Linked DNA regions of Tunturibacter psychrotolerans. The protein of the gene in region 1 interacts with the protein of each later gene in a pairwise test. Links are inferred from orthologs where the notes say so. Each region holds a gene or a part of one and is shown in the gene's direction. Other genes may lie near its edges. The genes, in order: rho and hfq.

Region 1 (3,238 bases):
GCGTCGAACAGTTTACTTTCCTTGAAGTCGCAGTTTGCTAGGGGTTCGTCAGAGATTCTGAATTACGAATCGAGCGATCAGCGATCAACTCACGGTTTGCCAGTTTCTGGCAGGCTTCTTGTTTCACACCATGGGCGCGGCGAGCGCTGAATCCTACGGAAGAGACAGATTCGGCTAGGAACATTAACTTAGCTAGCTTGGCAGTTTTGGGGCTAGGAGATGCAATATGTCAGATATCAAGAAGTTGAGATTTCTGACGAATTGCAGAGTCCCCGAAGAGACTCTTTGCGTCTAATGTATGAGGCTTAATCACGGCAGCAGTCTTGAAGATTAGTTGCCACATTTGAATGATTTCGGGCGAGTTAGCGCTAATAAGACGCTTCCGCTCGGAAATTGAAAGGGAGAAACTATGCGCTCGGATCTTATTTTTGGAGCTCTCACGCACGTGAACAACCGCTACGAGCTTTGTCAGCTGGCGTCGAAGGCGACGCGGAAGCTGCATAAGCCGAACACTCGTTTGCAGGACACTACCAACGAAGTTCTTGATCGCTTCAAAGACACCATCCCTATGGATGAATCTGGCGAGTCTGTCGTAGAAAAGGTACAATTGCAAGAGCGCCGCGCAGCTTAACGCGCGGCTGTTTCACTTCGCCAGCTTTCACTCCAAAACCTCTAATCCCCTCTCTCACCCATCTGCAGTTCAATCACATCAAAACGCATGTGGCCTTCCGCACGACCCCCCGTCAAGCAGAATCCCGCCTCAGTTTCAAACAATCCCTCCTAAATTCAAAATTTCCAGGTAAAACATGACTATTTCAGAGTTAAAAGAACACAATATCGCGGAGCTGGGTAAACTGGCGCGCGGTCTCGACATTGCTGGAACCAGCGGCCTCCGCAAGCAGGACCTTATCTTCAAGATTCTGCAGGCGCAGAGTGAAAAAGAGGGGCACATCTTCGCTGAAGGAGTGCTCGAGATTCTGCCTGATGGGTACGGCTTCCTTCGCTCTCCCGATTACAACTACCTGCCTGGTCCCGATGACATCTATGTGTCTCCTTCGCAGATCCGTAAATTTGACCTGAAAACTGGTGACACGATTAGTGGCAATGTCCGTCCTCCGCATGAGGGCGAGAAGTATTTTGCTCTCGTGAAGATCGAGGCAATCAACTTCGAATCGCCGGAAGAGACGCGCAACAAGATTTTGTTCGACAACCTGACCCCCCTGTATGCGCAGGAGCGGGTGAAGATGGAGACCGTTCGCGAGCACATCTCAGGCCGTGTGATGGACCTGCTGACTCCGGTGGGCAAGGGGCAGCGTGGGTTGATTGTGGCTCCGCCGCGTACCGGTAAGACGATGTTGCTGCAGTCGATCGCGAACAGCATCACCGCGAATCACCCTGAAGTTGTGCTGATCGTTCTGCTGATCGATGAGCGTCCGGAAGAGGTCACCGACATGCAGCGGTCGGTGAAGGGCGAGGTGATTTCGTCGACCTTCGATGAGCCAGCGGCGCGACACGTGCAGGTTGCCGAGATGGTGATTGAGAAGGCAAAGCGGTTGGTGGAGCACAAGCGCGATGTGGTGATTCTGCTGGACTCGATCACTCGTCTGGCGCGTGCTTACAACACGATCGTTCCACCTTCGGGCAAGGTGCTCTCAGGCGGTGTGGATTCGAATGCGCTGCAGAGACCAAAGCGGTTCTTTGGTGCGGCTCGCAACATCGAAGAGGGCGGTTCGCTCACGATCATCGCGACTGCGCTTGTCGATACCGGCTCGCGAATGGATGAAGTCATCTTCGAAGAGTTCAAGGGAACCGGCAACATGGAAGTGATTCTGGATCGCAAGCTGGTGGATAAGCGTGTGTTTCCGGCGATCGACATTCAGCGTTCCGGTACTCGTAAGGAAGAGTTGCTGATTCCGAAAGAGGATCTGCAGCGAACCTGGATTCTGCGGAAGGTTCTCAATCCTTTGTCGCCGGTTGAGGCGATGGAGTTGTTGACCGACAAGCTGGCGAAGACGCGGAACAATCAGGAGTTTCTGCACAACATGAGTTCGATCTAGTTCTACGAACTTTGAAGGCAACGAAGCGCAGCTCTTCAGGAGCTGCGCTTTTGTTTTTGCGCTCTCGTACCTGATTAGTAACCGTTGGCTATGAGGTACTCCTCGGTGAGGGTGAATTTTTCTGAGGAGTGCTGGCGTTCGGCGTATTTGCTGAGGACGTCTACCTCGATGTTCAGTGGGGAGCCCGGGGTGAGGGTGTGAAGGCTGGTGGCGGCGTAGGTGTGGGGGATGATGGCAACCTCGACCACGCTGCCAGTGATAGAGGCGACAGTGAGGCTGATACCTTCGATGGTGATGGAGCCCTGGGGAACGACGTAGCGGGTGAGTGAATCGGGTAGCTGGATGCGGAGGCGCCAGTCGGTTTCGGGTTGATCTGGCGTGATGGGGGTGAGCGACAGCAGCGTGGCGGTACCGTCGACGTGGCCCTGAACGACGTGACCACCGAGTGGCGAGCCTGCTGGAGTGGGGAGCTCGAGGTTCACGGTGGCGTCGGGACGCAGGTGGGTGAGGGTGGTGCGAGCGATGGTCTCGGCTGCGAGGTCGGCGGAGAAGCGCGGGGGGAAGGCGTTGGGCTCGATGCTGAGCGCAGTGAGACAGACACCGTTGACCGCGATGCTGTCGCCTGTGTTGAGGCGCGCGGTGAGCGTGGGCGAGGCGATGGTGATGCGCGTGGCACCTGCGGTCGGCGTGATGGCCAGAAGCGTGCCGGTGGTCTCGATCAGTCCAGTGAACATGGTTTTAGCTTATCGCTTTCGATGGCGGTGCGACTTGAGTGCGCCAAGGTTCGTGGAGGTAGCCGGTTACGCAGGTGTCCGGGCCGTAGTTGGCGCGGGTGATGCGGTGCAGGGACTCTTCGAAGAGATAAGGGGAGGCGATGCCCTGGGCGAAGGGGATGGCCTGGTCGCCTAGTTCGGTCTCGGCGTAGATGAGCACGGCCTTGTCGACGAGGTTTTGCTGGAGGAAGGCGCCGTTGAGGTGGGAGCCGCACTCGAGTAGCAGGCTGAGGATGTTGTGTTCGGCGAGAGCGGTGAGGACTGTGGGCAGGCTGAGGCGGCCAGCGTGGTCGGGGATGGTCTCGACCAGTGCGCCGAGATCTGTGAGGGCAGTGATTTTTGCGCTTGGCGCGGTTTTGCTGCACAAGATCAGCAGGTTTGGGTGGCCGGAGTCTCTGTCGTCACCGG
Region 2 (3,204 bases), 2.1 Mb from region 1 along the record:
TTTTTGTTCTGTTAGGTAGCTGCGGAGTTCGTCGCGGCGGGGAGCGCGGATGACGTATTGATGAAACACGTGTCCGGCGCGCGGGTCGGTGATGGGGAGGACGACTCCTTCCTTTGCCGTGTCGGCAGTGAGGTTCGCTTTGCGGAGGAGTTGATCGTAGAAGAGAGCGTGCTCGCGGCGCTGCTGGTTCCACTTGGGCAGGTAGCGGAGTTTGACCTCGAGGACGGCAGCCTGAATGGAGTCAAGGCGGGAGTTCCAGCCGATCTCCTCGTGATAGTACCGGCGGCGCATGCCGTGGGCGCGGAGGATGCGGGCGTGGTCGTCAATCGCGGCGGACGTAGTGGTGACGAGGCCGGCGTCTCCCATGGCGCTTAGATTTTTAGTGGGATAGAAGCTGAAGGCGGCGGCATCGCCGAGGGCTCCTGCGGGGACTCCGTTCCATGTGGCTCCGAAGGCCTGCGCGGCGTCTTCGATGAGGAGGAGGTCGTGACTTTGTTTCAGCGTGGTGAATTGGTCCCAGTCGGCGCACTGGCCGTAGAGGTGGACGGGGAGGACGGCCCTGATGTTTTTGGTTGGGCTGGAATGTAAAAGCTCTTCCACCGAGACCGGGGAGAGGTTGAATGTAGTGGGGTCAATGTCAGCTAACAGAGGTGTTGCGCCGCAACGGAGGATAGCGCTGACCGTGGCGAAGAAGCTGAAGGGGGTTGTGATGACGGCGTCGCCGGGGCCGACGTTGGCAGCGGCCAGGGCGAGCCAGATGGCATCCGTGCCGCTAGCGCAGCCGATGGCGTGGGGCACGGCACAGACGACGGCTGCAGCGAGCTCGAAGCTGGTGACCTGGGGGCCGAGGATAAAGTGCTGCGAGGCGCATACAGCTTCGATGGAGTTCAGTATTTCCTGCCGGAGGGTAGCGAACTGGCGGGAGAAGTCAAGCATTGGAACGGGTTGCGAGTTACGGAGGGTCACATTTGCCATGGTATATCGCTCGTATGTAGCTGTGGGGACAGCGCCAGACTTTCATTCTGCATTGCAATGCGTCTAACGAAGTATTGCGTTCGTCTCTACAATGTGGCGAGGCAATTTGATTATTGCCGTGGATGCTCGTATTGTTGACAGTCTTGGCTTTAGGCTTAGCCGTTGGATGCGCTGAGTTTTGTTCTAAAGCCGATGGGTCACGGCAAACGCTCATTGCAGTATGAACATTTTTGGACAAAGGAGATCGGCCCCATGGAATCAAAGCCGGCACAGAACATTCAGGATACTTTTCTCAACACAGTGCGAAAAGACAAGAGTCCGATCACGATTTACCTGGTAAGTGGCGTGAAGCTAACGGGGAAGATTCGGTCGTTCGATAAATACTCCGTGCTGCTGGAGAACAACAGCCAGGAGCAACTGATCTTCAAACATGCGATCTCGACTGTAGTGAGTGGACGCGCGGGAGTACATGGCGATGTGCGGACCGACGTGAAGCCAGAAGTGCGGGCGTCGGTAGGTTCGGCTCCGGCTACTGGCGCGCCAGTACAAGAAGCGACAGGGACCCAAGGCCGTTAGCCGTTGACAACTGAAGGTGCGAAGATCGGTGGAGTGAAGCCCACGAGACGCAGTCTGGTCGAAGCGCAAGAGGCAGCGGCACGCCAGGCGCGGGGAGGTCTGTCGCAGGCGGAACGTGCAGTGTTGGTGGCTGTGGAGTTTACCGGTGAGCGGCGAAAGCTGACAGTGGCGGCGCGGCTGGCAAAGACTGCAGCGGCGGTTTCGGCTGGGACCGCATTGGAGGGTGGTGATTCTGTTTCTGCCCCGAAAGGTGCCGCGGACCTCGACTTTGATGCTTCGCTCGCAGAGTTTGAAGAGCTTGCGAGGAGCGCGGGCGCCGAAGTCGCAGCCACCCTCATCCAGCGTCGGCCGAGGCCCGATCCGGCGACACTGGTAGGGCACGGAAAGCTTGAGGAGATCGATGGCGTGATTGCCTCGACGGGGGCAGATCTGGTGCTGTTCGATCATGATCTTTCGCCGTCGCAGTTGCGAAACCTTGAGGCGAAGTTGCCGTGCCGAGTGATTGATCGAACGCAGTTGATTCTGGATATCTTTGCAAGACATGCACGGACGCGAGAGGGCCAACTGCAGGTGGAGTTGGCGCAACTGGAGTATCAGCTGCCCCGGCTGGCTGGACGCGGCAAGGCGATGTCCCAGTTGGGCGGTGGTATCGGTACACGCGGGCCAGGTGAAACGCAGCTAGAGACGGATCGACGGAAGATCAATCTGCGGATCGATCACGTGAAAGAGCAACTGGAGTCGGTGCGGCGAATTCGCCGGCAGCAGAGGCAGCGAAGAGAGGCGGTGCCGGTGCAGGTGGTTGCGTTGGTGGGCTATACCAACGCGGGCAAGAGCACGCTCTTCAATGCGTTGACCGAGGCGGGGGTGTTGGAGTCGTCACGGATGTTTGCGACGCTCGATCCTAAGCTTAGGCAGTTGACACTCCCTTCGCGAAGGAAGATTTTGCTCTCGGATACGGTGGGATTTATTCGTAACCTGCCACACACGCTGGTGACCAGCTTCCGGGCGACGCTGGAGGAGGTGGAGCGAGCGGAACTTCTGCTGCATATTCGCGATGCGTCAAGTCCGATGGTGGAAGAACAGAAGACGCAGGTCGAGAAGGTGCTCGCCGAACTGGATGTTTCGAAGAAACCCGTGATTGAGGTGCTGAACAAGATCGACCTGGTCGGGGACCACGAAGGTATGCCCATGGGAGCGCCCGGAAGCGTGGCCGTATCTGGCCTGAAGAAGCTGGGGCTCGATCATTTGATGGCAGCGATCGATGCGGCGTTGGTAGTGGATCCGCTGGTTGAGATGCAGTTTCGCCTGCCTCAGTCGGAGGGGGCGGTGTTGGCTGCGCTGGAAGCTGGAGCTGTCGTCGAAGGGAAGCGCTTTGAGGGAAATCTGGCCTTTGTTACGGCACGAGGGCCGGCTTCGTTGCTGAACAGGTTTAGGAGATTTCGTGAAAAGGTTCGTTGAGCCCAGAAAAGCCTCTTAACTAGCATAGGCCGCCTGATGGGGAGCGGAGGTGGTGTCCCCAATCACGCGACCTATGTGACCCAGATCTTAGGGTCCAGGTGGTACTTGTCAGTCTAGTCCTTTGGTTCAGGAAGTCAAAGGGAAGTTGAAATTATCTGCACTGAGGCTGGGCTACGGCAATTGCGCGAATATCGT

Evidence for each region.
Region 2: the proteins of rho (region 1) and hfq interact in binary tests that used the Escherichia coli proteins (3 or more experiments, as listed by UniProt). The link is inferred for Tunturibacter psychrotolerans from one-to-one orthologs.

What each region holds. Positions count from the first base shown.
Region 1 is NZ_CP132942.1:4,248,821-4,252,058, reverse strand. What follows is about bases 9-2,931. They hold rho (transcription termination factor Rho), read left to right. Parts: upstream 9-806; coding sequence 807-2,057; downstream 2,058-2,931. Other genes in these bases: ribD (bifunctional diaminohydroxyphosphoribosylaminopyrimidine deaminase/5-amino-6-(5-phosphoribosylamino)uracil reductase RibD), read right to left, coding at 2,796-2,931; RBB77_RS17855 (riboflavin synthase), read right to left, coding at 2,132-2,791; RBB77_RS17865 (DNA-directed RNA polymerase subunit omega), read left to right, coding at 410-631. Outside these bases: more of ribD, read right to left, coding at 2,932-3,238. UniProt on the Escherichia coli protein: Facilitates transcription termination by a mechanism that involves Rho binding to the nascent RNA, activation of Rho's RNA-dependent ATPase activity, and release of the mRNA from the DNA template.
Region 2 is NZ_CP132942.1:2,163,074-2,166,277, forward strand. What follows is about bases 1-2,889. They hold hfq (RNA chaperone Hfq), read left to right. Parts: upstream 1-1,227; coding sequence 1,228-1,551; downstream 1,552-2,889. Other genes in these bases: RBB77_RS08990 (DegT/DnrJ/EryC1/StrS family aminotransferase), read right to left, coding at 1-975; hflX (GTPase HflX), read left to right, coding at 1,585-2,889. Also shown: more of hflX, read left to right, coding at 2,890-3,009. UniProt on the Escherichia coli protein: RNA chaperone that binds small regulatory RNA (sRNAs) and mRNAs to facilitate mRNA translational regulation in response to envelope stress, environmental stress and changes in metabolite concentrations.